One region of the Chryseobacterium amylolyticum genome, then DNA from elsewhere that is predicted to be linked to it. Evidence: riboswitches for the same ligand, from Rfam matches in the RefSeq annotation. Region 1 holds a riboswitch; each other region holds the start of a gene.
What was found. A riboswitch is a leader RNA that binds a small molecule or an ion and turns the genes downstream of it on or off. The one in region 1 is predicted to bind cobalamin.
Positions count from the first base shown of each region.

Region 2: it holds a riboswitch for cobalamin, as region 1 does, so the genes downstream of both, ACR1PO_RS11260 (TonB-dependent receptor) here and metE (5-methyltetrahydropteroyltriglutamate--homocysteine S-methyltransferase) in region 1, are expected to answer to the same signal.
Region 3: it holds a riboswitch for cobalamin, as region 1 does, so the genes downstream of both, ACR1PO_RS04640 (acyl-CoA thioesterase) here and metE (5-methyltetrahydropteroyltriglutamate--homocysteine S-methyltransferase) in region 1, are expected to answer to the same signal.
Region 4: it holds a riboswitch for cobalamin, as region 1 does, so the genes downstream of both, ACR1PO_RS22135 (TonB-dependent receptor plug domain-containing protein) here and metE (5-methyltetrahydropteroyltriglutamate--homocysteine S-methyltransferase) in region 1, are expected to answer to the same signal.

Region 1 covers NZ_JBPCHX010000007.1:208,249-216,150, reverse strand. The annotation lists gene metE (5-methyltetrahydropteroyltriglutamate--homocysteine S-methyltransferase) at 1-2,296, opposite strand, end outside; cobalamin riboswitch at 2,469-2,653, opposite strand; gene ACR1PO_RS19520 (Lrp/AsnC family transcriptional regulator) at 2,849-3,310, shown strand; gene ACR1PO_RS19515 (hypothetical protein) at 3,384-3,926, opposite strand; gene ACR1PO_RS19510 (GNAT family N-acetyltransferase) at 4,023-4,574, opposite strand; gene ACR1PO_RS19505 (aminotransferase-like domain-containing protein) at 4,666-6,144, shown strand; gene ACR1PO_RS19500 (helix-turn-helix domain-containing protein) at 6,573-7,004, shown strand; gene ACR1PO_RS19495 (helix-turn-helix transcriptional regulator) at 7,371-7,902, shown strand, end outside.
Region 2 covers NZ_JBPCHX010000003.1:568,219-576,120, forward strand. The annotation lists gene ACR1PO_RS11245 (MbnP family protein) at 42-872, shown strand; gene ACR1PO_RS11250 (cytochrome-c peroxidase) at 865-1,914, shown strand; gene ACR1PO_RS11255 (transporter) at 1,927-2,874, shown strand; cobalamin riboswitch at 2,968-3,155, shown strand; gene ACR1PO_RS11260 (TonB-dependent receptor) at 3,266-5,299, shown strand; gene ACR1PO_RS11265 (YncE family protein) at 5,296-6,429, shown strand; gene ACR1PO_RS11270 (cell surface protein) at 6,444-7,637, shown strand; gene ACR1PO_RS11275 (DUF5074 domain-containing protein) at 7,673-7,902, shown strand, end outside.
Region 3 covers NZ_JBPCHX010000001.1:1,060,147-1,068,048, reverse strand. The annotation lists gene ACR1PO_RS04650 (XAC2610-related protein) at 34-735, shown strand; gene ACR1PO_RS04645 (HD domain-containing protein) at 737-1,327, shown strand; gene ACR1PO_RS04640 (acyl-CoA thioesterase) at 1,379-1,762, opposite strand; cobalamin riboswitch at 1,877-2,056, opposite strand; gene ACR1PO_RS04635 (hypothetical protein) at 2,091-2,891, opposite strand; gene ACR1PO_RS04630 (ATP-binding cassette domain-containing protein) at 2,922-3,584, opposite strand; gene ACR1PO_RS04625 (endonuclease MutS2) at 4,273-6,420, opposite strand; gene ACR1PO_RS04620 (GNAT family N-acetyltransferase) at 6,546-7,067, shown strand; gene ACR1PO_RS04615 (acyltransferase family protein) at 7,114-7,902, shown strand, end outside.
Region 4 covers NZ_JBPCHX010000011.1:30,213-38,114, forward strand. The annotation lists gene ACR1PO_RS22130 (YncE family protein) at 1-78, opposite strand, end outside; gene ACR1PO_RS22135 (TonB-dependent receptor plug domain-containing protein) at 99-1,925, opposite strand; cobalamin riboswitch at 1,957-2,134, opposite strand; gene ACR1PO_RS22140 (T9SS type A sorting domain-containing protein) at 2,270-3,559, opposite strand; gene ACR1PO_RS22145 (AraC family transcriptional regulator) at 3,739-5,367, shown strand; gene ACR1PO_RS22150 (tetratricopeptide repeat protein) at 5,364-6,494, shown strand; gene pafA (alkaline phosphatase PafA) at 6,553-7,902, opposite strand, start outside.

The DNA.
Region 1 (7,902 bases):
CATATTCCACAGAAGCTTCTTTAGCAGCAGCTACCATTGCTATCAGAGCTTTTTCGGTTTCTTCCCAATGTCTTGTTTTAAGCCCGCAGTCAGGATTTACCCAAAGCTGGCCGGCAGGAATTACATTCTGGGCTTTTCTCAGCAGCTCAATCATTTCTTCTTTTGACGGAACCCTTGGTGAATGGATATCGTATACCCCGGGGCCGATTTCATTCGGATATTTAAAGTCTGCAAAAGCATTCAGAAGCTCCATCTGGGAACGGGAACATTCTATCGTAATTACGTCTGCATCCATATCAGCAATATTTTCAATAATGTCATTGAACTCCGAATAGCACATATGTGTATGGATCTGGGTAGCATCCTCTACTCCGCTTGCTGAAATTCTGAAGGCTTCCACTGCCCATTTCAGGTAATTCTGCCACTCGGTTTTTCTTAACGGAAGGCCTTCTCTTATCGCAGGTTCATCAATCTGAATAATTCTGATCCCTGCTTTTTCCAGATCCACCACTTCATCACGGATCGCCAATGCAATCTGCCTGCATGTTTCCGAACGTGGCTGATCATCACGTACAAAAGACCATTGTAAAATCGTAACAGGACCTGTAAGCATTCCTTTCACCCATTTCTCAGTCTGGGATTGTGCATACTGAGACCAGTAAACCGTCATCGGAGTTGGGCGGGAAACATCACCGAAGATTACAGGAGGCTTTACGCAACGGCTTCCGTAACTCTGTACCCAGCCGTTTTTAGTGAATACAAATCCTTCCAGCCGTTCTCCGAAATACTCTACCATGTCATTGCGCTCAAATTCTCCGTGAACCAGTACATCAATTCCGATGTCTTCCTGCCAGCGGATTGTTCTTTGCGTTTCTTCTTTCAGCAGCCTGTCATACTGTTCTGCTGTCAGTTCTCCTTTTTTGAATTTTGCTCTCCAGCTTCTTACTTCTGCAGTCTGCGGAAACGACCCGATAGTTGTTGTCGGGAATAAAGGAAGCTGTAATGCTTTTTGCTGTTGTTCTTTACGGATTCTGAAGATATTAATTCTTTGCGTATCCTTTTCTGTTACAGCATTAGCTCTCTGCTTTACCTGATCATTATGAATAAGAGAAGAAGTTCTTCTGCTTTCAACTGCTTTTTTATTTTCTTCAAAAGCTTCAAGAATCTGATCAATTTCTGTTTCCGATACCAGCTCTTTAAGCGTTACTACTTCCGTTACTTTCTGTTTGGCAAAAGCCAGCCAGTTTTTAATTTCAGGATTAAGATTGGTTTCAAAATCAAGATCACAAGGGGAATGCAGCAATGAGCAAGATGGTGCGATCAAAACTCTTTCAGAGCCTAATTGATTCACTGCTTTTTTTATCAGAGACAATGACTTTTGATAATCATTTTTCCAGATATTTCTTCCGTCAACCACCCCTAATGACAGGCTTACACTTTCAGGAATAATGTACAGTATATCATCCAGCTGTTCAGGATTTCTTACAAGATCTACGTGCAGCACATTCACAGGAAGTGAAGCAGCCAGTGATGCATTATCTTTTAATCCTTCAAAATAAGTGGCAATAATAAATTTCAGTTTTGGGAAACGTTTCCTTATTTCAGCATATACAAAATGATATGTTTCTTTTGCCTTCTCATTTAAATCCAATGCCAAAAAAGGTTCATCAAACTGAATCCATTCTGCGCCCTGATCCTGAAGTTTGGTTAAAATTTCCGAGTATACATGAAGAAGGTTTCCGGCCAGATCCAGCTTATCAAATCCTTCTTCTTTTTCTTTTCCCAATAACAGATAAGAAACCAGCCCGATAATAACCGGTTTGGCATTGATCCCAGCCTGCTTTGCTCCTGCAAATTCATTGAAAATTTTATCTGAGCTCAGTTTAAACTGCTGGTTTTTATAAAATTCGGGAACAATATAATGGTAATTGGTATCGAACCATTTGGTCATTTCCATTGCTGTGATATCCAGTCCTTCTTTCTGATATCCTCTTGCCATGGCAAAATAAAGATCCAGCTCAGAGTTATTCTTTTTAAGAACCACTTCATGGTAGCGGGACGGTATTGCCCCCACCACAAGGCTCATATCCAGAACCTGATCATAGTATGAAAAATCATTACACGGAATAAGATCTATTCCTGCTTCTTTCTGAATATTCCAGTTTTGGTTACAGATATTTCTGCCTGTATTCAGAAGTTCTTCCGGAAGGATTTTACCTGACCAATACTGCTCGCAGGCTTTTTTGAGTTCTCTTTTGCTACCAATACGCGGATAGCCCAGAATGTGAGTTTGCATTTTTTAAACTTTTATATTAAAACTTGATGTGAAGTCTTTTTAAATGCTTCTTAATGCTTAACGAATAGAAATTCCGGGGAAAATGGCATAGCAGACCCTACAGTTTTCACAGGAGAAAACGTACTTATCTGATATATCATCTGTATGACCCAAAGCTTCAGACCGCGAAAGCACTGTCAATCCAGTAAAGGCAGGTCTCCTGACTTGTAACAGTTTCTGTCATCCTTCCCGCTTTGGCAGTGGATATGCAAGGACAGAAACCTTTGGCGTGTTACTTACAGTTGCGCGACAGCTCGTGATTTGCACACGATTCCCTATTAATCTACGTTAAGTAAAACCTTTTCTGTTTGATGAAGTATCTCTAAAGAACTGTACTTTTACTTTCAGCAGCTGCTTTCTGTAAAAGTTTTTAATTTTGGGTAAAATTAACAATACAGAATAAAAATTCAGTCAAAATGCAATAATTAAGCAAATAAAACTGTATGAATAACAATTGAAAGCATATTATCCTGTATCTTTGACCGTTTTTATAATTTTAAAGAATAATATTCTGTGGAACAACTCGATGATAAGGATTTACAGCTGCTCAGGCTGCTCCAGAAAAATGCCAAACTGACCGTAAAAGAACTTGCAAAAGAGGTAAACCTCTCTGCTTCTCCGGTTTTTGAAAGAATAAAAAGGCTTGAACAGGAAGGCTTCGTTAAAAGATATGCTGCAGTTCTCGATGCTGAAAAGCTCAACCGCGGATTTACCGTTTTCTGTCAGATCAAGCTGAAAATTCATGACAGATCTGTCGGTTATGATTTTGTAAAAGAGATTCTGGAAATAGAAGAAGTTGCCGAATGCTACAATATTTCAGGGGATTTTGATTTTCTTCTGAAAGTACAGGTAAGGGATATGAAGCATTACCAGGATTTCGTATTCAATAAACTGGGCTCCGTAGATTCTATAGGAAGTACCCACAGTACTTTTGTGATGGCTGAGGTAAAAAACAACCATGGATTGATGATATAATTTTTTAAAGTTCACGTTACAAATAAAAAATCCGTCATTATTTGACGGATTGTGTAGTATTTTTTGCGGCTGATTAATTCACTGCCGGATTTATAACTCCTGTTGTTAAACTTAATGATTTTAACAGGCTTTTACTGTCGAACTGCAGTGTTGCATAATGTTTGCCTTTTTTAAAAACAAGTTTTGACCCTCCGGGGAATTCACTTCCTGCACCCATTTTCTGTACCTTCGCACCGTATTTACTGAACTTTGTTTTACAATCCTGCAATGTACTTTTGTTCATGATAAGACCGAAAGGAAGCCCTTCTACTACTATTGGCCTGTCGTCTGAAGTAACAAAAAACATTTCATTAACTGTATTATCCTTTCCCAGACTGGTATACATTTCAAGCCCTGTCTTCATTGGCCATTTCACATATTTTTCTTCATTGGCATCTTCATAAAAAACCGGCTTTACATTCAATGCTTTTGAGATTTTATCGGTTGTCTGCGGGAAAATAAATTCTGAATTCCTGTCTAATAAGGAATTTAAAGCTGCTGTTTTCTGTGAAAATGCGGTTACACTTAATGCCAGAAAAAAGATTGTTACAATAAACCTGAATGATTTCGTCTTCATGGAATAATTTAAAATTCTAATGATTTGAAGGTTAAAGGTATTAAAATTACATTATTCAGTCCTACAAAACTTTAATAATATTTCCCTTTAATTATTTTATTTTTTTGCAGAACTACAATAAACTTCCCATTTCTCCTTTGATATTTCATAGATATAATTCAATGAAGAGCTTTCTCCAAAATAGCTTACTTCCTCTTCACCTACTTTCTCTGCTCCAATCCTGCCGATTGCTATTTGTGAACGGACATTATCAGCTCCAATCTGAAAATACACCTTTTCAACATACTGAAAAATATAGTTTAACATAGCGGCTTTCACAACCGGATTTATTCCCTTACCCCAGCAATCCACCGAATAAAAGGTATATCCTATAAAGATGCTGTTTTCACTGGGATTATAATCATAAAAGCGGGTACTTCCTACAATCTTTCCCGTGAATTTGTCAACCACCCGGAATGCGCCTTTACTTTGAATGGCTCCGTCAAAAAACACTTTAAATACATCTTTTTTCCATCGGTCTTTACTGGGATGCTGCTCCCAGACTTTAGGATCTGCCGCTGCTGCATACACTTCTTCAAAATCTTCTTCCTTCAAAGGATATAAATCTACTTTTTCAGTTTCTAAATGAGGCTGAATATTAAATTTCATATTATTTCTGTTAAATTTTATTTTGATTATTATTTAACTGCAGCAAAATTAACTGCACATTGGAGTATATTTGTAATCCAATACAAATAAAATGGATAGTCCAATTATTAAAAGTCTGCTGAATCACATAACCATTGATCCTGCTTCCAACCGGGCAGTATATCTCCAGTTATCAGATGGAATTTTAATCCTTATCAGACAGGGGAAATTAAAAACAGGACAAAAACTACCTTCTTCAAGAGAGATAGCAAAACTATTCAATATCAATCGGATCACAGCGTCTAAAGCATTTGATGAATTACAGATGCAGGGCTGGCTGGAAAGCTTCATCGGACGCGGGACATTTGTTTCCTCACACATTCCGGAACCCGATCCTGAAAAGCTTCAGGATATTGTCAGCAATAAAGGAATTAAAACAGCAGGTTTTGAACTTCATGAAAATCATTACCTTCCTAATCCTTACTTTATTCCCAACTCAGATCTTCATCTGGATGACGGTTATCCGGATCCGAAGCTGGCCCCCTTAAAAGAACTTTACAGAGCCTACAGAAACCAGCTGACCAGAAGCGGTTTATATGATAAATTCGGGAGCTATAGTTTTCCTGATGGTTCCGAATTCTACAAAACCACCTTATCCAATCACTTGAACGAAACCAGAGGATTAAAAACTTCTCTGAAAAATATTTTATCCGTTCGCGGAACCCTGATGGGAATTAATCTTGTCTGTACAGGATTGATAAACCCCGGTGATGTAGTAGTATCAGGAATTCCGGGATGGCAGCGTGCAGAACACAATTTTATACATGCCAAAGCCCAACACATAGGGATTCCTGTAGATGAGTATGGGGTATGTGTGGATGAACTGAAAAAGATCTGTAAAAAAACGAAAGTGAGGATGGTATATGTAACCCCCCACCATCATTATCCAACTACGGTATCGCTCCGTATTGACAGAAGACTTGAGCTGTTGAGACTTGCCAATGAATATGGTTTTATTATTTTTGAAGACGACTATGATTTTGACTTTCACTATAGCCGCCGCCCTTTACTACCGCTGGCCAGTGCTGATGAAAACGGAATGGTCATCTATTGCGGTTCTTTCAGTAAAAGCTTTTCTCCTGCCTTTCGTATGGGTTATCTGGTGGCTTCAGAAAATGTCATTAAACATCTTTCCAATATACGTGTACTGCTGGACCGGCAGGGAGATCATATCCTTGACAATGCCATAGCAGATATTATAAACGACGGAACGGTGCAGCGCTATACGAGGAAAGCTTTAAGTATATATCAGGGCAGACGGGATCATTTCTGTAATTTATTGAAATCTGAGCTTAACAAAGCAATAGATTTTTCAGTTCCTGAAGGAGGAATGACTGTCTGGACAGAGTTTGATAAGAGCATTAATCTTGAAAAACTGGCAGCATACGCTTATTCAAAAGGCTTATACATATCAGATGGCAGTTTACACCGGTATGAAGGATATGATCAGAATGCAATACGTCTGGGTTTTGCCTCGTCCACTATAGACCAGCTTGAGCGGAGTGTAGAAATTCTGAAAGGATTAATCTAAGCTTAAAAAACTGGACTATATATTTTATCAAAATCGGACTACATACCCAAACCACTCTATCGATAAATTTGCATTGCGAAAAAAATCATACAATTTTAGACTTTATATTTTTTTTTGACAGCCAATATGTCAAAAATTGTATTGTAATTTATATGATTTTGATAGTAAATGAAAGCTAGCTATTTTAATTTATTTTGTAAAAAACAGGTTTAATAATCGGATTTAAAAGTTTATATTTTCATGGCTGATTTTTTCCCAGAAAGGTAAAATCAGCCAGCAAATAACACAATTTGATAAGTTTCGACAGTTATCGACAGTCATGACAATTCCTGTATTTAAGCAATCTTAATAATTTTGCATACGATTTGAAAATGCTGTAATCTGCTTCAAATATTTTTATTTTAAAAAACACAAATTTAATACTACGGATGATTTACGATATTAAGAATATCCATATGGGTGACCTCATCACCCAAAGAATAAAAGAATATAATATAGATAATAACAGAATCTGTAAGTTTATAAAATGTACAGATGATGAATTAACGAAAATATTATCCCAGAAATCCATAGAAAGTGATCTGATTCTAAGATTCAGTATTTTGCTTGAATATGATTTTTTCAGGGTCTATTCCAATTACCTGATCCTTTATGCACCTCCTGCCAAAGTAAATAACAGCAATGCCCGATCTTCGCTCCCACAGTTTAGAAAAAAACTCTACACCCAGGAAATTATTTCATTCATTCTGGAGCTTATTGATTCAGGGAAAAAAAGTAAAAAGGAAGTGATGAATGAATACAGAATTCCTAAAACCACATTATATAAATGGATTGGTAAATATAAAAATGGATTTCATTAGTTGTAATCAACAGTTCTTCTACAGTCTCTTATACAATCACATATATTCTTATCCCTTTTACACTCTGTTGAGACAATGGAGTTCAAAAAGCAGTATCGGATATTATAAAAAGTTTAAACAATTACTTATATCCGTACAGATATAAAACTTAGTCATCATATATGATGATAATCCGATAAAATATAATAATAAATAAGTAACTTTAATAGGTAAATCTTTTGCATCAATTGTGTTTACCCATGGGATTTATCCAATATTTAAAAACTTTTATTTGTGAAAATTAAATTTTTACTGATAATTTTAGTTGTCTTCTATAATTTTTGTTATTCACAGGACAATAATGAACAGCAAAAAAGTATTGATAGTATGATTGTTGCTGTTCAGGGTAAAGATATTTATGCCACCAAAGGAAGCAGTGAAGTCTTACGGATCTGTACTGAAATATATTACCAATCTAAAGAGATTGATTACACCAACGGAATGATACAGGCTGATCTGAAAATGTCAGAAGTTTACCTGAATGAACAGAATTATAAAGACGCCTTTGAGAAGATTATGCAAGGTAAAAGTCTTGCAAAGAAAGATGATAATCATTATTTGTTATCTATGTTTCTTATACAGGAAGCTGTGGTTTATTCTGAACTGGGATATATTAAAAGATCTCAGAAAGCACTTAGCAACTCCTTGCTCCTTCTTAATAAAATACCTGCAAAAGAAAGTTATTTGATAAAAGGGCTTGTTGACAGGACAAAAGCGAAAAACATTCAAACAGCAGCAGGCAGTACAAAGGATTCTGCTTTGGTCTATCTATACAGAGGTTATGAGGAGATAAGAAAGATGAGTAATAAAAGTCCTTATAAAAAGGTTTTTCTGAGTCTTTTCGCAACAGACCTGGCAG
Region 2 (7,902 bases), on a different contig from region 1:
AATAACACATTCAAAATTGCATTCAACTTAAAAAATCAACAATGAAAATTTCTCAATTTTTATCACTATTCTGTATTGCCTTTATTTTATTCTCTTTTACAGCGTGCGAAAACAGCAGAGATGATGATAACCCACAGGATACTGCGCCAGGAAAACTTCAGATCAAGTTTGAAAACGGATTTAATAACGTAGGAGACATTGTCCTGAATCAGACCGTTCAGACTTCTTCCAACGGTCAGAAACATAATTTTTCTGCTCTGAAATACGTCATCAGTAATATCGCATTGATAGATGAAAATGGAAATGAATTTAAATACAATGAAAACAATCCTGATAAAGGTGCATTTATTGTCGATCAGGCAGATGCCGTAGCCGGAATTATCTACCTTAATCTGGATGGCATTCCGAAAAACAATTATAAAAAAATAAGATTCGGTTTAGGGATCAGTCAGAAAGCCTATTTATTAGGACAGGACGGACAGGCTGAATTCTGGACGAAGGCCAAGCAGAAAGGAATGTCCTGGTCATGGGCAGCAGGATATGTTTTTGTAAAACTGGAAGGGAAATATGGAACAGATGCTGCATCAAAAGAATTCATGAATCATACCGGAAATATGGGGAATACCACAGCCAATAATACTCCGGATCTTTACCGTGAAATCACATTAAACTTTCCAACAACAGCCAGAGTAACAGGACAAATTCGTCCTTCAGTTCATATTCTTGCGGATCTGAACCAGTTTCTGAGCGGAGACAAACCCCTTACTCTTACCACAGCCAATGACATGCTGATGGGTTCCAACCAGCATTTGGTAGACGTTACCAATAATCTTACAAAAATGTTCAAAGTAGACCACGTTCACAATGATTAATTTTTTTATCAAAACAATACTGGTGCTGCTTGTATTCGTATTAAGCTTTATTTCATGTTCTGATGAGGTGATACAACCGCTGGAAAAGGACGAAGCCTACAATCTGCAGTTTCCGTCTTATTTCCCGGAAATGACTTTCGATCAATCAGCCAATCCGGTGACAAAAAACGGAGTGGAGCTGGGACGAAAATTATTCTATGAAGGCAGGCTGTCCAGGAATAATACCATTTCATGCGGTTTCTGCCATATCCAGGAAAATGCTTTTACTCATCACGGCCATACCGTAAGCCATGGCGTGGATGACAGAATAGGAATCCGGAATGCGCCAGCCATTCAGAATATGGCTTTTTTGAAAAGATATATGTGGGACGGTGTGATTCATAATCTGAATGAACAGCCCATCAGCCCGATTACAGATGTGAATGAAATGGACAGCTCTATACCGGAAGCGATTTCGAAAATAAAAGATGATCAGAAATATAAAAAACTGTTCCGAGAAGCTTATGGAGATGAAACCATTACCGGCGAAAGAATTTTAAAAGCATTATCACAGTTTATGGCTTCTTTAATCTCTGCGGATTCAAAATATGACAGATTCAGACAGGGAAAAGAGCAGCTTACTTCGGCAGAATCTCAGGGAATGGTATTGTTCAGACAGAAATGCGCTTCATGCCATAGCGGAGAACTGTTTACTGATGAAAGTTTTCGAAATACAGGAATGTATTACAATACAGAATTCAAAGATGCCGGACGTTACAGGGTTACCCTTAATCAGACAGACTGGATGAAATTCCGTGTCCCCAGCTTAAGGAATGTGGAATATACTGCTCCTTATATGCATGACGGAAGATTTTACACCTTAGAGGCAGTACTCAATTTCTATTCAGATCAGGTGGAAGATAATCCCAATCTTGATCCCCAGCTGAAACAGAACGGGCATGTTGGAATTGCCATGAACAGCCAGGAAAAACAATCCATCATTGCGTTCCTGAAAACATTATCAGATAAAAGTTTTATCTCCAATCCAAAATTTGCAGAATAAATTACAGAAGACATGAAGAAGATTATAATGATACTAAGTTTGATCCTGTTGAATCAGTATCAGGCGAAGGCCATAAGAGACAGCGCTTATATTGCTCCGGAAACTTTTAGCAGATTCGATTTTGATGATGATTGTGATGCGTGCGGTTGTGCAGCAGGAAACGGTTCTTCCGGTTTTGAATCTTTGCTGAATCCACAGTTTATCGGAATCAAATACTTTGCACAACATTACAAAGCCAAAGAAAATTTATTTGTAAAAGACCTTACGCAGGATCAGTATTTCAATACTTTACAGCTTTGGGGGAAAGTTCCACTGACTAAAAAACTAAGTGTTTATGCAAGTCTGCCCTTCCATTTCCATGAAAAACGGACCATGCAGGGAGATATCAAAATCAATGGAGTAGGGGATATGAATCTGATGGGAATTTACCAGCTGATGAATTCTAAAGATAATTTCCATCACCTGAGCGGAGGTTTAGGCGTGAAAATTCCTCTGGGAAAATTTGATGAAAAAGGAGCATCCGGTGTCAATCCAAGTTTTCAGCTGGGAACCGGAAGCTGGGATTATCAGGCTGCTTTGAATTATAAATTTCAAAAGAATAAGGTCGCAGTATTGGTCAATACAGACTATACGATCAAAACAGAGAACAAGAAAAATTACCGTTTCGGAAACCAATGGAACTATGCCGCAACAGGTTTTTATCAGGTTGCAGGAAACGAAAAGTCGATCTTTTCTGTAAAAACCGGAGTGCAGGGTGAAGTGTATGCACAGAATAAACAGTTTGATGAAGCCTTGCCCAATACAGCAGGAAGTGCTTTGTACGGAAAATTAGGCTTTGAAGCTTCCTATAAAAAGCTGAGCCTGGGAAGTGAAGTCATGCTTCCGATGTATACTCATCTGGCGGGAGGAGATATTGAAGCCAAATCAAGATTCAGTATTTTCCTGAATATTGGAATTTAAAAAGAAAACCCTCGTTGAAATCATGTTAAAGCTCCTTCGGGAGCTTTAATTGTTTATAAATCATGATTTTAGTTGGGTATTAGGAATAATTATTTATCTTTGCCGGAATTTGGTGAGCCGTAAAAAGCTCTTAAAAGGGAATCCGGTGAAAATCCGGAACAGACCCGCTGCTGTAAGCTCCGCACCAAAGTTTTTGAAGAAAAATATCCACTGTTTTCAGGAATGGGAAGGATTTCAAAAATGGAGTAAGTCAGAAGACCTGCCAGAAAATAATCGTTTGACGCTTTCGTGGAATAAAGCTTAGGACATCAATGATTCTGTGCAGTGACCGCTGTGCTTTATCCTTGTATTCTTATATCCATTAGCGTCATCATTATCCCTAAATGAGCTAATGGTGGCAAAACTAACTACTTCTGCAATTTATAAAGCTGTTTTCACTATACTGGTGTTAACATCCCATCTTGTGCTTTCCCAAACCAGAAAAAAAGACAGTCTTCAGGAAGAAACCATTAAAGGAATCAACCTTTATAAAAAGAATTTCAAAGAAATCCTTCCTGCACAAACTTTACAGGGCGAACAGCTGGAAAGACTGAACAGTCATTCTGTAGCAGATGCGCTGCGGTATTTTTCGGGTGTCCAGATTAAAGATTATGGTGGATTGGGTGGTTTGAAAACCATTAATATCCGAAGCATGGGAAGCCAGCATGTAGGGGTTTTTTATGACGGGATTCAGTTGGGAAATGCCCAGAACGGACTGGTTGATCTCGGAAGATACTCTTTGGATGATCTTGAAGAGATATCATTGTACAACGGTCAGAAAAGTGAGATTTTTCAGCCGGCAAAAGATTTCGGTTCTTCAGGGTCTATTTATTTACAGCCTAAAACGCCTGTTTTTAAAGGAACAAGAAAAACGAATCTTACAATAAGAGCAAAAAGTGCTTCCATAGACCTTTTCAATCCGTCATTCCGTTTGGAGCAGAAGATTTCAGAAAGGGTTTCTGCCAGCTTCAGTGGAGAATTTATGCAGAGTGACGGAATTTACAGATTTCGGTATGCCAAGAAATATCCTGACGGGCAGCAGGCTTATGATACCATTGCCAGGAGACAGGACTCAGATATCAAGGCAAAACGTTTTGAAACTTCTTTAAATGGAATTTTAAATAACGGAAGCTGGAATATCAGAGGGTATGGGTATATTTCAGACCGCGGAATGCCGGCACCTATAGTCAACGGACGTTTTGGAGGAAGAGGAGCGAGACTTTCTGATGAAAATTATTTTGTACAGGCCAAGCTGAGAAAAAAGCTGTTCCCGAAATTTGAAACACAGCTGAAAGCAAAATTCGCATACGATTATACCCATTTTATGGATACGGTTCGCTCACAGTCTGTCATTCATACCGATAACACTTATATTCAACGGGAGTTTTATATTTCCTCATCCAATATCTATTCAATCACACCCAACTGGGATGTCAGTCTGAGCGGGGATTTTCAGTACAATAATCTGGATGCCAATCTGGATAATTTTTCATATCCTACGCGCTATACCACATTGGTAGCGTTGGCAACAACCTATCAGTGGAACAGGTTCAAAATTCTGGGAAGCCTTTTAGGAACTTTTACATTTGAAGAAGTAAGGAAAAACAAAAGACCGGGAGATGCCAGGGAGTGGACGCCAGCCGTATTTATGAGCTATCAGCCGGAGATCATCCCGGAACTGACACTCAGAGCATTCTATAAACGGATTTTCCGGCTTCCAACCTTCAATGATCTCTATTATACCAATATCGGAAACACTTACCTGAAGCCGGAATTTACCAACCAGTATGATCTTGGATTTACCTATCAGAAGAATTATAGCAACCGTCTCGTTAAAACCTTTTATGCTAAAGTTGATGGTTACTACAATAAAGTACAGGATAAAATTGTAGCCGCTCCCAACGGAAGCATGTTCCGCTGGCTGATGATGAACCTTGGAATGGTTGAAATCATTGGTGCTGATGTGAATGTACAGACAGAACTTCAGCTGGGAAAAGTAACTCTTAGACCTTTGCTTTCCTATACTTATCAGAGTGCAAAAGATGTGAGTGATCCTGAAGATACTTTCTACAAAAATCAGATTCCTTACACACCATGGCATAGCGGATCTTTCAGTCTGATGGCAGATTATAAAGACTGGAGCTTCAATTACAGCGCAATGTACGTGGGAGAAAGATATGATGTGAACCAGGATAATATTCAGTACAATTATGTGCAGCCATGGTATACTCATGATCTCTCTGTTCAGAAAAAATTCAGCTGGGCGAATCATCAATTTAAAGTAAGCCTTGAGATGAATAATATTTTCAATCAATACTATGATGTGGTTATCAATTATCCGATGCCCGGAAGAAATTTTAAACTTATTCTAAACTTTAGCCTATGAGAAAACTAAACTTTTATTTTTTATTTCTTGTCTTAGCTTTTCTTACGTCATGCCGTACAGATGATATTATTGTCCGTCAGGAAGTGGTAGAAGGGCTTCCTTCAGAAAATACTGCAATAAAAGGCTTTTACATGCTGAATGAAGGGAATATGGGCAGTAACAAATGTACCCTGGATTTTTTTGATTATACCAAAGGAACTTATTTCAGAAATATTTACGCGGAAATCAATCCCAATGTGGTAAAAGAACTCGGTGATGTAGGAAATGATATCAAAGTGTATGGAAGCAAACTTTATATTGTTGTCAATGTTTCCAACAAAATAGAAGTGCTGGATGCCAGAACAGCTAAACGCATTACGTCTATTCCTTTGCAAAACTGCAGATATCTTGCCTTCAAAGACGGGAAAGTTTATGCCAGCAGCTATGCGGGTCCTGTAGCTATTAACCCGAAAGCTCCAAAAGGAAAAGTAGTGGAAATCGATACAACATCGCTCTCTATCCAGCGTGAAGTAGTGGTAGGCTATCAGCCGGAGGAACTGGAAATTGTAGGAAATGCCTTATTTGTAGCCAATTCCGGAGGATACAAAGCTCCTGATTATGATAATACGGTTTCCGTAATCGATCTGAATACTTTTACAGAAATTAAAAAAATAGAAGTTGCTATTAACCTTCATCACATTAAAAAGGACAATTACGGTGATCTGTATGTAAGCTCCAGAGGAGATTATTATAATGTCCCTTCCAATCTTTATGCAATAGATGCAGCAACAGGAACTGTCAAGAAAAACTTTCATCTCTCAGTCAGTGAAATGACGATCGTGAATGATAAACTCTATTTCTATGGCAATGAATTCAATTACAATACCCACAGCTATAAAAAATCATTTGGGATTATTGATGTGAAAACAGAAGAGATTATCGCCAACAGTATTTTTGATAAAGAATATGAAGCCGCTATTAAAACACCTTACGGAATTGCCGTAAACCCCATCACAGAAGATATCTACATCACAGATGCCAGAAATTACGTATCCATGGGATTGGTGTACTGCTTTGATAAAAACGGACACTTTAAATGGAAAACGGAGGGTGGAAATATCCCTGCCCACTTCGCTTTTTTATACAAATAACCAAACTTTAAAACATGAACAGAAATACCTTTACTTATTTAAAAGCCGGATTTTTATCCTTTTTCCTTTTAGGAGTGATTGCCTGTAAACACGATGACGAAGATGAATTTACATTCAGAGGGCTTGATGATTCTTACACCATTGAACGCTTGAAAGTATTAAGTATTCCTACGAATGCATCAGGATCGGTTACCTGGAGTATTAACGATTCTATTATTTCTCAAAACCCGGAACTTGAATTTATCAGTCTGAATGCTGATGCTTATCCTCTGACTTTAAAGATTAACAGTAAAGGAAACGAACAGGTTTTTCATTCTAAAATTATTGTTACCAAAGAAAAAACACCTTATAGTAAATACATTTCAAAAGTATTGGAGTTCCGCCCCGCGGTTGGGCAGTTCATGAACGAAATCCCGGAATATGTACCCGGAAATACAGCTGCTAATATGCTCCAGAAAGCTAATGAATCCTTAGTTGGAGGCAATTCTACCATGATCAGTCTGGGAGGATATGGCGGATATGTTGTGTTCGGGTTTGACCATACCATCCCCAATCTGAATGGAAGGGATTTTAAAGTACTGGGAAATGCATTCTTTGGAAATGATGCCAGTGAGCCGCGTTCAGGATCCTGTGAGCCGGGGATTATTATGGTAGCTTACGACAGAAACAAAAACGGAAAGCCGGATAACGATGAATGGTACGAAATTGCAGGCAGTGAATATTTTAAAAATACGACCGTAAAAAACTACAGCATAACCTATTATAAGCCTGACGAAAATAAAACACCTGTAGCCGGAACTGAATTCTGGCAGACTGATGTGGAATATATAAAGTGGAGTGATAATCTTGGCAATCAGGGATTCAAAACAAAAAATACCTTTCACGCACAAAGCTATTATCCTTTGTGGTTTACCGATAGTTCTTACGGCTTTTCGGGAACCAGGCTTGCAAATAATTTCTTCGATCAGAACGGAGACGGTTCCTATTGGGTAGGAAAATCATATGAGTTCGGATATGCAGATAATGCTCCGAATAATGATGAAGCTTCCAATATTGATATTTCATGGGCAGTAGACAGAAGCGGAAAATATGTAAAACTTCCTGGAATCGATTTTATGAAAATATATACGGGAGTCAATCAGGAAGCCGGCTGGCTGGGAGAGGTTTCTACAGAAGTGGCAGGAGCTTATGATCTGCACTTCAAATAATAAATCAATAATACAATCTATTTAAATTAATAAAAATGAAAAAGTTTTATCTTTTTATGATGCTTTTTCTGTTTGCATGCTTATCCAATGCACAGATAAAAGTACAGGGAGTACCCAGAAATGATATTTCAGGGATCAGTCAGCTTAATACCACTACCATCAGTTTTTCTGATATTCAGTATTGGGTAGGGTCGGGAGCCAATCAGGCTGCTTTTGTCGTACAATGGAATGACGCTAAAAATCCTGATGCTATGGTCTGGGGCTA
Region 3 (7,902 bases), on a different contig from region 1:
TAGGAAAAGACACTTAATCCATTTACAATTACCATGAATATTTTGAACAGCTATAAACACTTGCCGGTATTTCTTTTATTGGGCCCTTTATGCTTTGGGCAATATCAGTTTGAAATAAAAAATGTATCCAAGAAATATAACGCAATCATCCATGTGGAAAATTGTAATGATGGCCAATGTGGAGGAAAAGGAACGGTAGAATTGTTTGACAATAATAACAGCAAGGTACAGAGTTTTGTTTCTGATAACCTTGTTTTAAATCCGGAACATGGACAAAAATTGATTCCGGGGAAACTGATTCCTCTGGCAAATGACCAGCGTTCAGTCATTATAGATGATTTTAATTTTGACGGAACCGAAGATGTGGCGATAAGAAACGGGAATATGGGAAATTACAGCTCGGCTTCTTATGATGTGTATGTATTCAACAGCACAAGAATGGCATTTGTGAAAAGTGAAGAACTTACAGACCTGGGCTCGAGTGGTTTTGATTTTTTTGAAACAGACGCCAAACGCAAACGTCTTATTTCCTACGGTAAGTCCGGTTGCTGCAGGCTTTTTACAACAGAATATGCTGTCATTCCGAACAAAGGGCTGGACAGGGTGCTTGAAAAAGAGGAAGATATGACCAATGAGGATCAGGTAAGGGTAATAACGAAAGAAAAGATCAATAATAAATGGATTACCAAAACCAAGGTATATCCGGCAGATCAGTATAACAAAAATAAAAAGTAAGATGAAAATTCAGAAAGAAATCGATTTTATCCTGGCAGTGGATGCTCTGAAAAATGTGCAGCGAAGAAATTACAATGCTGACGATTCCCGGAGAGAGAATACAGCAGAGCATTCATGGCAGATCATTATCCTGGCTCAGATCCTTTATCCTTATGCCAAAAACCGTGCAGATATTGATTTACTAAGAGTAATAAGGATGCTTTCCATTCATGACCTGGTTGAAATAGAAGCCGGAGATACTTTTATTTTTGATGAAAAAGCAATGGTAGGAAAGTTTGAAAGAGAAAAGGCATCTGCCCAGAAGATCTTTGGGATTCTGGATGAACCTTTACGTACAGAGTTCTTTAATCTATGGCTTGAGTTTGAGGAAGAAAAGACTCCGGATGCTATTTTCGCCTGCGGGATTGACAGAATCATGCCGTTTATCTTAAATTCCCATACTGCGGGAAAAAGCTGGACTGAAGCAGGAGTCACAGAAAGACAAATCAGAAATATGCTTGAAAATGCGATCAGCAGGGCATCAGATGAAATGGGCGAGGCCTTTGAACTTTTACTGAACAGAAGTTTGGAAACGGAAAAGGTTTTGAAATAATTTCAATGAAAAAATTTCGGGCGGCCAGAGGCCGCCCGAAATTTTTAGTATTTATAGTATCTGAATTGGTTTCTTGAATTCATCAATCGCTACAAAAGTAAAATCACCTACAATAGCTTTTTCTCTTTCGTAGGAATACATCTGCTCCGTGTAAATTTCAACATTTACTTTCATACTGGTTTTTCCTACGTATGAAACCTTCCCGATCAGTTCCACAATAGTTCCGGCAGGAATAGGTTTTTTGAAATCGATTTTGTCACTGCTTACCGTTACCACTCTTTTTCTGGCAAAACGGGTTGCTGTGATAAAAGCTACTTCGTCCATCAGCTGCATAGCCGTACCACCGAAAAGGGTATCGTAATGATTGGTTGTGTTAGGGAAAACCGCTTTAAAGATTCTGGTTTCGGATGCTTCAATTCTTTCTTCTGTAGTCATATATCATTATTAATTAAAGCGAAATGAGAGATATCAAAACAACAGAACAATGACAGGAACTTTGGAAATTCCTGAAACAATTCATCAGATCAATACAACTTCAGATCGCGAAAGTTACATGTTAAGAAAAAGGCAGGTCTCCTGACTTGTAACATCATTTATCTCCTTCCCATGCCTCGCACAGTGGATCTTTGATAAAGACTTCAGTTACTTACAGTTGCGCGACAGTCCGTGATTTTCACACGGTTCCCTTTTAATCTGCAGTGATGCAGAACCAATTTCTGTGATGAATAAGTATTAAAACTTTTCGGATGCAAAAATAATGAATTTATTCCGGATTATGGAAAATAATCTGGCTGATTACCCTTCCTTTCTTGATGGTCCACAGCGTTGTATATCTGCTTTCTCCTGAACCGTTGATCATATAAAGAAAAATATTATCGTTATCAAGGGAAGTTACTCCGACGTTCTCAAAATCCATGGTAGGCTGGAACATGTTTTTGATGGCTTCCCTTACAAAAACAGAACCTCTTCCGGGTTGTTGTACCCTGATTGATTTGATTTCAGTCATCCCTTCGGGAAGATCATTTCCGATTCCCCAGGGTTTTACTTTGTCAATGGTAAGGAGCTTTCCTTCCGCATCTTTTTCCTTTTTACGGTATCCTGCATTGGAAGGATAGATATCAATCACCACTTTGCTTCTTTGGGCAGTAGGGATTTTAGGATCGGAATTGTCGGTGAAAATAAGTGATCTTCCGTTTTTAGATTTGGAAGGGGTATAGGCGGGAAGCTGATCAATATAAGCAATACGCTCTTTATTCACCATTCCTTCTTTATCAAGAGTTTCATAACGCACAAACGGCTTGTCATCATCCTGTTTCTCGGGATATTTGATCCAGATCCATTCTGTTTCTCCCGGAGCAGGCTTTACATAAACAAATACATCACCTTTGCGCATACGGATCTTATCTACAATTTTTCTGTAATTGTCTTTATGAACCCGCACATTGGCATATCCCTCTTCAGCTTTTACCACTCCGAAAGGAACTTTATTCTGCCCCTTTACAAAGGCTAAAGAAAAAATACTGAAAGCAGATAAATAGAATGCTTTGTTTATGAAAGTCATCATGAAAATTTTTTGATCCTTCAAATATATAAATTAAATGCTTTTCGGAAGATAATTATACCGCTGCAGTTCATTTAAATCTTGTAATTGTTTCAGATGGCCGTCTGAAAGCAGATACATAAGTTCAGAAATATCCAGAACATCTTTAAAATTATGGTCAGAAATAATAAATCCTTTATGGGCTGACTCCAGAAGTATATTTTTCTTTAGTTCTTCAGTAACCTTAGGAGAAAGACTATGAAATGGCTCGTCCAGTAAAATAAAATCCGCTTCAGAATAAATAATCATCAGGGTTTCAATGATTCTCTGCTCACCCTTGGAAAGGTTTTTAGGTTTTTCATGAAGAAAAGGTTGTACAAACTCTGAATTAAAAAGTAATTCAGTATTCTTTTGGTTACAAAAAAGGGGAATCAGGTTTTTGATTTTTATATATTGGGGTAGAAACAGCTCCTGTGGCAAATAGGAGATCCGGTTTTTTCTGTCGGAAATGTTTTTCAGAATAGTGTTGTCATATTTTATAAACTGAGTATCGCCATATTCAGTGCCGAAAATAATGTTCATCAATGTTGATTTTCCGCTTCCATTTCTGCCTAATAACCCTATAACCTGCCCTGTTTCGCATCCTATATAAATATCCTGCAGAATTTTCCTTTCATGGAAAGATTTTGTTACACTATCAATATGAAGCTTACTCATAAGAACAGTGTTATAGTTTTTACAAGAAATCCTGATAATATCGTTCCTGTCCAAAGAAAAGTTCTTGAAAATCCTGAATTAGCGTAAAAATAATATTCGCTTTTAAACCTTACTTCGTACATAAAGTAATGAAGAACCGGTAAAATTAAAAGAAAACTTAATCCAAATGTTTCAGTTCTGTAGGGGAGCAGAAAAGAAATAAGTAACGAAAACAGCAAGGTAGGAATGAGGGTTTTTTTATAAAAAATCCAAAGAATAGTAAAGTTTCTGACCATGTTCAATACTTTAAGAATAGGTATCCGATATTTAATATATGGAGGTTGGTTGTTTAAACTTTTATAATCGTTATTTAAACCACAAAAGGCACAAAAGTTTTAAACACTTCAGTTTTTTCAGAACCAGACCTTATGCATAATAAGTACACCTAAGTTTTGTGAAAATCTTTGATTTTCATCTTATGTGAACTTTTCTGCGATATCATTTTAAACTTACTTCAGTGAACTCAAGCATTTAGAATGAACCCTTTTGTGACTTTTGCGGTTTTGTAAAGTTTAAACAACTTTATGAATTCAAATATATTAAAAACCTTTATACAAGAGAAAAATTAAAAGATTCATTAAGAAATAAATAAAAAGAGAGAGCACTGAAAAGTGCTCTCTGTATTTGCATACATTAATCCTCAGACTAATTAAATTCTCTCAAGCTCATCCGCGTCAATCGTGGTTTTGAAAGTGCCGTAATTGACGATCACTTTATTACGTGAGATTTTCTCAATGGTACCCACACTGGTGCTTCCTGTAATACGAACACGCTGCCCGACTTTCATCCACACAGCACGGTCGGTTTTACGTTTTTCCTCCAGTTTTTCATTGGTTTCAGCAATTTTTTCAATCACTTCCTCTTTTTTCAGCTGTTGGGTAATTTTTCTCTTAACAACCTGAAGACGTTTGGATTCATCCTTATCGGTACCTAATTTTCTGAATTTTTCCTGTTCAAGGAGCTTTACAAAATCTTTTACAACATCCTTTCTGGATTTTCCTTTGGTATAGCTGTCGATGAATGCCTCAATCTTATTTCCGAACTGAAGTTTACGGTGTTCCTCTTCATACAGCTTCTGGAAATTGAAAAGTTTCTGCTGAAGCTGGTCATTCAGTTTCTGAAGGTTATCACGTTTATCTTCTACAGATTCTTTTCTTTCTGCAAGGTCGGATTTCAGTTTCTCAACCTCAAATTTTTCCTGCTGCAGTTTTACAATCGTTTTATCGAGATTAACAATATCATGTTCTACCTTTTTCTTGGCAGAATGGATGATAAACCTTGGAATTTTATTCTTTTCTGCAACTTCAAAGGTAAATGAACTTCCTGCCTGCCCTACTTCCAGCTTATACATTGGTTCCAAAGTTTCTTCATTGAAGAGCATTGCTGCGTTTTGAGCGTTAGGGAGCTGTTCTATCACCAGTTTGATATTGGTGTAATGGGTGGTGATGATAGCAAAACTCTTTTTGTCATAGAAAAACTCCATGAAACTTTCTGCCAGCGCACCTCCCAGCTCAGGATCAGAACCTGTACCGAATTCATCAATCAGCAAAAGCGTATTGGCATCAGCCTCACGGATGATTCCTGACATTTTTTTCAATCTCGATGAATAGGTCGATAAGTGATTTTCAATGGACTGGTTATCTCCAATATCAGTCATGATTTTCTCAAAGAAAAACATTTCAGACTTTGGATGAACCGGAACCAGGATGCCACTCTGAATCATCAATTGTAATAATCCTACCGTTTTCAGGGTAATCGATTTTCCACCGGCATTCGGACCGGAGATACAGATGATCCTGTTGTGCTCCGTTAAAGTCAGTGTCTGTGGATGAATCGTTTTATTCTCTATTTTGTTTCTTAACCATAAAAGAGGATGATAGGCATCTCTTAATCTCAGCGTTTTATGATGGTTGATTTTTGGAAGAACTCCATTGATCAGTTCACCAAATTTCGCTTTAGCTCTCGTAAGGTCAAGGTCAAAAATATATACCTGATATCTCCATAACTGAGGTTGAAATTCTGCCAGTTCTGCGGTAAGTTTACGGAGAACTTTATCGATCTCTTTTTTCTCTTCCTCTTCACTTTCACGAAGCTTGAAGTAGTGCTTTACAACACTGTCCGGCTGAATGTAAGTAATGGAACCGGTTTTGGAAATTCCTAATGTTCTTCCCGGAACCCTTTTTTTGAATCCTGATTTTACAGCCAAGACCCTCTGGTCATCAATAATGGTTTCCCGTATATCGTCCAGAAAGTCACTCTGACCATATGTGGTAAGCGCGCGGTTGAAGTTTTCCTGGATAGCTTTTTTAGCAAGCTGTATTTCAGTTCTTATCCCTTTCAAAGCTGGGGAAGCTTCATTTTTTACCTCACCAAAACGGTTAAAAACCTTATCTACTTTCTCAATGATCTCTTTTCTGAATTCCAGTACAGAAGCTTCTTCCAATAAAGTAGGAAACGTTTCCGGCATGGTAGGGAAGAACTTCTGCAGTTTTCCGATCTGTTCCGTGATGGTTTTTATTTTGATGAAAGCAGCATTTTCCAGACGGTAGTTCTCAATCAGCATCAATTTCAGCTCACTTTCAATATCTTCATATTCATCAAACGGAATCGCATTTGAACTTTCGAAACTCGACAGGTATTCTGACGTTTTCTTTAATGAAAGTTCTGCCTCGTCTATTTCCATCGGACGAAGTTGAAGAATTTTTTCTCTTGTTTTCGGAGAATACGCAAATGGGGAGATTTCCGCGAGCAATTGCGGAAACTCTAATTCGTCTAAATCTTCTTTATCTATATACACAGTGCAAATTTAGTGAGAATTTTGATTATTACGTATATCTGAGAGATTTACAGAATAAATTAATCGGGATTTAAAGTTTTTACGCTAAAAATAAACCGATAATATTCTTTTATTAAATTTGAAATATGAAACTGGAAACCCAAAGATTATTACTGAGAGATATCAACGAAAGTCATGTTGATGATATTTTGCGAATCCGAAGCAATGAGGTGATCAATCGGTTCGTTATAAGGAAATCTCCTAAAAATAACTACGATGCGCTCCAGTTTATTCTGACGATTAAAGAAAGAACTCAAAATAGCCAAACCATCTATTTGGGAATTTCTTTAAAAGATCAGCCGAATCTTATCGGAACCATCTGTCTCTGGAATTTTTCTGAAGACCGCAAAACAGCAGAAGTTGGCTATGAATTGCTGCCGGAATATCACAGGCAGGGAATTATGTCTGAAGTTTTGAAAGTGGTTTTGGATTTTGGTTTTAATGAATTGAATTTAGAAGAAATTCTGGCTATTACCAATAAATGTAATGAAAATTCAAAAGGGATTCTTTTAAAACATGGTTTTATTGTATGGGAAGGAAAGGAAGATAAAGATTTCCCTGATAATATTATTTTTAGTCTGAAAAGGCTCTCTGCTGGCCATCATTAAAAATCCAAAAGGTTTTCTCTATCTTTATCGCTGATTGAAATTACCTATGAAAAATGAAATAAAATCTTTAACGGGACTTAGAGGAGTTGTCGCATTATGGGTTGCTTTTTTTCATTTTAGTTTTTTCAGGAATGAATTTATTCAGGATATAGTAGGGAAGGGCTATGTAGCTGTTGATATCTTTTTTGTGCTGAGTGCCTTTTTACTAACGGTTTCTTATTCTGAAAAGTTTAGAAATCTGAATTATAAAGTAATAGATGTTTTTTACAAAAAAAGAATCAACAGAATTTATCCTGTTTACATCATATCAGTTGTTTTTATTGTACTGTTTTTAGAAAAAAGCTCTATAGCCGGGTTCCTGATCAATGCCACATTAATACAATGCTTTTTTAATCCCAATTATCTGCTGAATATAGTTTATTGGTCGCTAAGCACAGAATGGATCTGCTATTTGATCTTCCCTTTTATGTTATGGATTATCCTGCGTTATAAGATTCGCAGTGAAATCTTAATTGTATCAAGTCTGATTTTGAGGTGGATGCTTCCCCATCTTCCCGGTCATTTATATATAGGTTCTGAAATTCCACTGAAAGAAGGTGAATCAACAGCATATCTTGATCTTCCATATGGCCTTGTTTCCCTTCTGAGAACGGTTTCTTCCTATTTTCTTGGGATTGGGATTGCCCTTTTAAAGCCATTTAAAACGGAAAAAGAAAATCTCATCATTTATATTATTACTATAATATTTGTCTCTTTGTTGTTTATTGGTAAAGGACCATTGTTTATACCTTTATTATCAGCATTGATGATTAAATGCCTGCATGAAGGAAAACAA
Region 4 (7,902 bases), on a different contig from region 1:
AGAATCACTTGTACATGAAGACATATTAAACAATAGTACCACTGCAAATAATACAGTTAAAAGTTTAGTTATTTTCATAATTTATTCAATTTTAATTATTAAAAATTTATTGCTGCATACACGCTATAGTTTCTTTTCGGTAAAGGATTGAAAGAAACGGTTTTATAGTATGTATTGGTTAGATTATTCACTTTAAACCCTAAGGTATACTTTTTTGCCAGGGTTGCAGAAACACCCATATTTAAAAGAAAATAAGGATCTATAGCTTCTGACCTTTTTTCATCACTTGTGGTGTAGGTAACCCCGTTCAGTAATGCCTGGGTAAAAAATTTAAAGAAACCATATTCATAATCCAGATTAACCGTTCCTCTGTGTATAGGAACGTAAGGTCTCTGCATGTTTGTTTCTTTATCAATAGATTTTGCATAATAATATCCTGCATTTGCATGGATTTTATGACTTCCAAGCTGTTTACTGAAAGAAAGCTGAGATTCCAGCCCGTAAGATTCTGCTTTATTGACATTAAAAGCCTGCCAGTACCCTTTAGCAGTTGGCAGCCATACAATAAGATCTGTAATATTCATATAATAAGGAGAAAGGCTAAGCCTGAAATCTCCTACTTTGAACTCATTAGTCATATCCACCTGAGTTGAGGTTTCCGGTCTCAGGTCTTTATTTCCGCCCGGTTCATAGTAAATATCATTAAATGACGGATATCTGAAATTTTTGGAGACATTAATGCCCACATCATACCATTTTGCAGCGCTCCATTTTCCGGAGAATGAATACATTAACGGTGATTTCACATCTTCCACAAAATCTTTTTTAAATCCACCTTCAAAACGCAGGTCTTTCGTTGCAAAATATCGCAATAGCCCTGAAACGGAACCTATATTTCTGCTGACACTGGATATTCCGTTCTGATATCCTTCTCCTTTATTGACCTGAAACTCTCCGATCAGATTAAAATTCCATTTTGAATTCAGGAAATAATTGAAATCATTTTTAAAAATATAATTTTTCCCGGTTCCACTGCTGGATTTAGGTTGGGTCAACGAACCGAAATACTGGAAATTCTCCTCTGTATAGGCAGCCTTAAAAGAGTTGCTGAACTTTGTTTTGTTCCAGTCCCAGGAAAGAAGGCTCCTTACGCTTTGCGTTTTATATTTAGTTTTTGTCCCTGTTTCCTCATACACCGGATAATGCTGTGAGGAATCAAAAAACTGGCTCTGCCATGAAATTTTATGATCGTTCGTAATTCTATAGGATGCCCCTACATTGAACGTTGTATTGTAATAATTCCCGTTTCTGTTGACATAGTTAAGGTCACTTACCTTATAATCATTTTCACTTACGGAGTAATTTCCTGAAGCTTTAAAGCTGAACTTATCATTGCTGTAAGAACCTTTTACAAAATTATTATAAGTATTAAAGGAAGCCACTTCAGAAAATAAAGAACCATGGAAACCTTTATTAAAATCGAGGGTATTATTCAGGTGAATGCTTCCCCCAATGGCTCCGCTTCCATAGACAACACTTCCGCCGCCGGCTTTTATTCCGATCTGATCATATCCGAACAATGCGATATTATTGATATCTCCCTGTCCGAGAAAATTGGAATTGATATTAATTCCGTTCCATACAAATGCAGTCTGCTGGGCGGTAGTCCCCCTGAAAGAAGGTGAAGAAACAGCGCCACGGCCATTTTCCTTAATAAATACCTGTGATTGAAATCTCAGAAGTTCCGAAAGGTTGCTGGAGTTCTTCTCAGCATCCTCTGCTGAAATTATTTTTACGGGATGAAAAAGTTTCACCCTGTTCATCTGGTTGTCGAAAACATAAATAGTGTCAATGGTTTTCTCTTGGCCAAAAAGAAAACAACCATACGATGAAAAAAGCAGTATTAAAGATCTTTTTATATCCATACCTTTTTACTTTTCCTCCGAAAGCAATATGTTTTTTGTTATAATCCTGGCAGGTCTCCTGACTTTCGCATTCTGCCCCTTCCCGTTGCTAAACAGTGGTTTTTTGCAGAAACTTGTGTTGCGATTTACAGTTGCGGGGACAGTCCGGGAGTTACACCCGATTCCCTTTTCATTCCAAAATACTGGAAACCAAAATTTTTGCAAAGATAGTTTTTTATGTGTATTCAACAAAAAACCGTGCTTCGCCTTAAAAATGTTATCTTTTGGGTATGTAAACAAAAAAGAACAGCCGCTTTCAATATTGAAAACAGCCATTCATCCCACTACTTTACTATTTATATATGTTATTTTTTGATAAATTTATAAGTCTGTTGCTTTTCTCCCTTCACAGAATATTCCAGAATGTAAGCTCCTTTTGACAAGGATGAAACATCAATTTGTCCTTCTACAGTATTGAATGATTTCACTCTTTGTCCAACCAAATTATAAATCTCTGCCTTGTCTATTTTTCCTGTCCCTTTAAAATATAGAATATCAGTAACCGGGTTAGGATAAATACCCATGCTGTTTTTTTCTTTTACCACATCATTCACAGATAAATATTCAGATGCATCCAGATAAAAAGCAACCATTTGATTGGAAGCATTCACACCCATTCCGGCAATTTTCTTTCCATCCTGAGAAATAGCCAGAGGAAGTCCCATCGTTACTCCATTGGTGGCAATTCCTAAGGATACCGCATAATCATTCAGATTAACTCTTCCGGTGGCAGAGGTCCATATAAAACCCTCGCCAGACATTGGAGGCGCTCCGAATGCTCTGTAATATCCAATAACTTTAGTTCCATCCCCTGAAATTCCTGTTGCTCCTCCCTTGAAACTGAATGATGCATTAGGATGCGTAATATAAGTAAGTCCGCTTACTGCATTCCAAACATAGGGATTAGGATTGGCTGAACCGATGATTGTACTTCCGTCTGCGGAAATACCTCCCGCTTCTCCAACATTATTTCCATTGTTATCTGTAATAAAGCTTTCTACTCCATCCTGCCATTTCGCACCACTCCTGGTACCGTTTGATTCGTCCTGCCATCCGACAATTACCGTTCCTGAAGCATTGATTGCGTTTGCCCTGGAGCTTCGTCCCTGAACAATACTTCCCAGATCTACCATTCCGTTTACTTCATCCCATTTCACAGCATGTGCGTTAGCTGCCGTAAGGAATCCCAGCCCCACAATTGTATTACCATTAGCTGTCATCCCCCAGGTAGAACTTACACTGCCATCCCAGCCGGCAGGAACCAGCCCTCCCCTGTTTACCCATGTGCCCGTAGCTACATCATAAGTCGAGATTTCATTGAAACCTGTTGCAGCATTTGTAACGGAAGATGAGATCTTGGTCCCGTCATTCGAAACTATGGTTCTGCCCGCGGCAGGATATCCGTTTGATATTGAACCTATCTGTACAAGTCCTCCCGATGCATTCCATTTATATATAGCTCCTGCACTTGTATGCAAGCTTACTACTCCATTATCTGAAACAGCTCCTACATTATAATTCCCCAGGCCTATTACAGTAAGCTGAGCTTTCACAATACCCAATTTCAGAAAAAGGCAAGCTGTTAATATTTTCATTGACATTTTGTAAAAATTTTTCATATTTTATTATATTTAGATTTTTTAATTGGTGAAAACAATATTAATATAATATTTACCACACCCAAAGAAATTGACTTTCATAATTCGTGAATTTCAAAAGAATATAATTTTTAAAATATTAATAATCAAACATATAAGAAAACAATATTTTGAATATGGATTTTACCCGAATTATTCAAAAAAACACAAACAACCCAGTATTCATTCAAAAATTATTTGATCATAGCAAAGAAATTCTCCTTGTTATTTTCATTGGCTTTTCCATTATCACCAATGCACAATCCGGTCCTGACTTTACTATCCTGGCAGATAAGGCATTTCTGAAACTCTATCAGAATTCTGACGAATGTATCAGCTATACTCAGGGAATTCTTGTCAGTGATCAGAATACAGAACACAAAATGATCCTTCAGAATATTATTTCCCAGGCTTTTGCTATGAAAGGTGATTATGTACAATCTGTAAATATTTTTGCTCAAAAAGAAGATCCTGACCTGCACAATAATCTTTCTTATTTTATGCAGATCTTCGGTGATTATAACCTTGCTGATCAGTATCAGAATCTGGGTTTATACAATCAGTCTAAGAGAATTATCAGTTATCTCCTGTCTGATCAGAAACTTCTTAAAAGTAACGATGTGGCTCTAAGAGTTACTACCGCAAAACTATATCAGCTTCAGGCTTTGAACTCAGGGATCAACCGGGATTATTCCACAGCGCTGCAAAATCTGGACAAAAGCAATCAATACCTCAGCGGTCAGAATGAAGAAAATAAAATATTAAAACTGGAAAACAGGATTTTCCGTTCTTCCTATCTGCTGAAACAAAATAAACTTATCGAATATCAACCTCTTATAAAAAGTATTATTGATGATCTTGAGCATCAGAAAAACCAGCCATTTCTCTTAGGTCTTGCCTATGAAAACCTATCTCAATATTATTTTCTGAAGCAGGATTACAGAGCGTCTGTTGAAAAGCTGGAAGCCGGACTTTCACTGATTGAAAATCTGCCTTTCAATAATTTAAAAATTAAAATCTATGAGTCATTATCCCGCAGCTATTATGCACTTCATGATGATACAAAGTACCACCGGTACAATAAACTCTGCAATGATCTAAAGACAAAAACAGATGCCAGTTCCAGGGAAGGAATACGGTATCTTGTAAAACTTGTGGAAACCAGTCAGAATAAAAATATTGAATTTCAAAAGCTGATGTTTGTTAAATCCTTCTGGTCGTTAGCACTCATTTTGTCTTTGATAATCTTGGGACTATTCGCTTATTTTTTAAGTATTAAAAGTAAAGGTAAAGACTTAAAAAAACAATTTGATTTCTTTGAAAAACAGATCAGTCGCAAGTCCCAATCTGCCATTCCAGAGAAGGCTACTTCAACAGCAAAAGATTCCGGTTCTACCAAAATATCAAGGGAAAAAGAAGATGAGATTCTTCGCAAACTTGAAGAATTCGAAAAATCCGGTCATTATCTGAATAAAAACATGTCGTTATCCATGCTTTCCTCTCAAATGGAGGTTAACACGAAATACCTTTCAGAAGTTATTAATAACAAGGAGAAAAATTTTAACGGCTATATCAACAAACTAAGAATCAATCATATTGTACAATTATTAAAGAATGATTCTACTTTTCTCAATTATAAAGTGAGCTATCTTGCAGAGTATTCAGGGTTTTCATCACACAGTGCCTTTACTACGGTCTTTAAGTCTGTCACCGGAATGTCTCCCAATACATATATTCAGGAAATCAGTAAAAGTAAAACTGTATGAAACTCTTTTTTAAAATAATAACCTCAATCCTTCTGTCTTTTTGTATCGTTATAAAAGCTCAGAAAATACCGGACCGTGAATTAATAAGAAAAGCCCGGCTTGAAATTTATGACAACCCCGATTATACCATTAAAACCGGAGAACAATTATTAAGGAAAAATCCGGATATCAGTACATCCATTGATATTTACATGCTGCTTTCCACAGCGAATATTGCCAAAAGAAACTTCGAGGAATCTTTAAAGTATATTTTAAAAGCTAAGGAACTCTCGCAGAAAACCAATGATTTCAAAAGCAAGGCAAGCGTTCTTATTTCTGTTGCCATTCAATATCAGCAGATGGAACTATTCAATAAGAGTTTAGAAACTTTGAATGAAGCCGATCAGTATCTGGCCAGAATACCGGAAACTCCTTTCAAATATATTGAAAACGCAAGAAGTTATGCTATAAAGGGAATGATTTACAAGAGTCAGTCTAATTCAGAAATTGCCCTGGAAAAGTTTCTTATTTCGATACAGAATTTTGAAAAAGTATCTTCCGGGAAAACCACCTACGCTAATATGAGTGTGGTATACTATAACATTGGATACTGCTATCTTAATCTCAATCAAATTGATAAGGCACAGGAAGCTTTTGTTCAGTCTTTGGACTATGCCCGGAAAAATCATGCTAAAAGTCTGGAAGCATTTGCCTTGAAAGGAATTGCTGAAATCTACAGGCAAAAACATGAAAATCAATCAGCAATCAATCTTTTGCTAAAAGCAGAAAACCTGTGTAAAAATACAGGAGATATTATTTTGAACGAAGGCATCTACAAAGAATTAGCTGATAATTATCTTGCTCTGGGAGAACAGAATTTCTATCAGCAGTATAACAAAAAATACCTGGAAATGCGTTTCAGGAGAAAGCAGAACGAACTGAGATCCATTAATCAGATTATTGATAATCATAATAGGGAAACCTATTTAGAAAGCGAAAAGCTGAAATCTTATCATAATTCCATAATAACAGCTTCTGTTGCTTTGGGAGGTATTATAATGGCTGTACTCCTGTATTTTATTGTAAAGGTCAGAAGACAAAATAAAGAATTTCAGAAAGAAATTCAGCAAATGATAAGAGCATCATAACCAAAATAAAAAGCCGTTCCAACACTGGAACGGCTTTTATTTTATATAATTTTCAACTTTATTTACCCATAACTTCAGTAATCGGGTTCCCTACATTTCCGCTTGGGAACTGAATTTTCAGTAATGAAGATACCGTAGGGGCAATATCTGTCATGTGATATTCCTTATTGCTTTCTCCTTGCTTCACTCCCCACCCCATAAAGATCAATGGGATATGTGAGTCGTAAGAATTCCATACACTGTGTGTAGTTCCTGTTTTTGAATATGGAGGAAGCATAGAATCATGGGAGATCAGCTGGATGTCTCCGCTTCTCTGTCTGTTGATTCCGTTGATAATTCTCTGTTTGATCGGCTCCGGAATACTGGATTCCTGAACTTTATCTACGGAAACAGCATATAAAACTGTAGGATCCTTCTCAATTTCTTTCACTGCAAAGTTTCTTACATCATCCAGTTCAAGCTTGCTGTCAGCCAATACTTTTCTGTCAAAATAAATCTGGTAGTTATCAATAGCGCTGATCAGTTTATCAGCCCCGAATTTTTCTTTCAGCTTCTGGTTCAGGTTCTTTTCTGCATCTTCTCCGAAGAATCCTGTCGGGATTTTATGTTCTTTAAGGAATCCTACAGAATGCGCTCCTCCGTGGTCAGCAGAAAGGAAAACCGTATACTCTCCTTTTCCTACTTTGGAATCAAGATATTTGAAAAATTCTGCCAGATCCTGGTCTAATCTGATATAAACATCTTCCACCTCAATAGAATTCGGTCCGAATTTATGTCCTGCATAATCCGTAGACGCAAGGTTGATGGCTAAAAAATCTGTAATATTATCTCCACCTAGTTTTTCACCTTCTACTGACGCTTCAGCCAACTTTAATGTCAACGTATTTCCGAAAGGGGTATAACGGATATTATCTTTTTTAGCCTGATAATCTTTTGCTAAATTGCTGTATGGGAAAGTAGGTGTTTTCGCACTTCCCAGCAGACCTTCCCAAGGTGAATTGTCAGGTGCGCTTTCCGTATATTCATTGATTGGAAGTAAAGTATTCCAGCCATTTGCCACTAATTTTTCAGGAAGATTCTGCGCGTTGAATGATTTTACCCATTGAGGAAGATCATTCATGTACCATGTACTCGTAATGAAATTTCCTGTGCTGTCATCAAACCAGAAGGCACCGTTTGGAGTATGACCTGCAGGAAGAATAGAAGCACGGTCTTTCAAAGAAACCCCCACTACTTTTCCCTGAAAGTTGGTAGCTAGTCTCAATTCGTCAGTTACCGTAGTAGACCAAAGGTTTTTCGGAGAGTGGCTTCCGGTTTTTGCATTGGTAGTTCCAACCGGCTGAACGCTCTCATCCGCAGTACAGTAAACTCCTTTTCCTGTTTCCTTATCCGTCCAGTCATTTCCGGC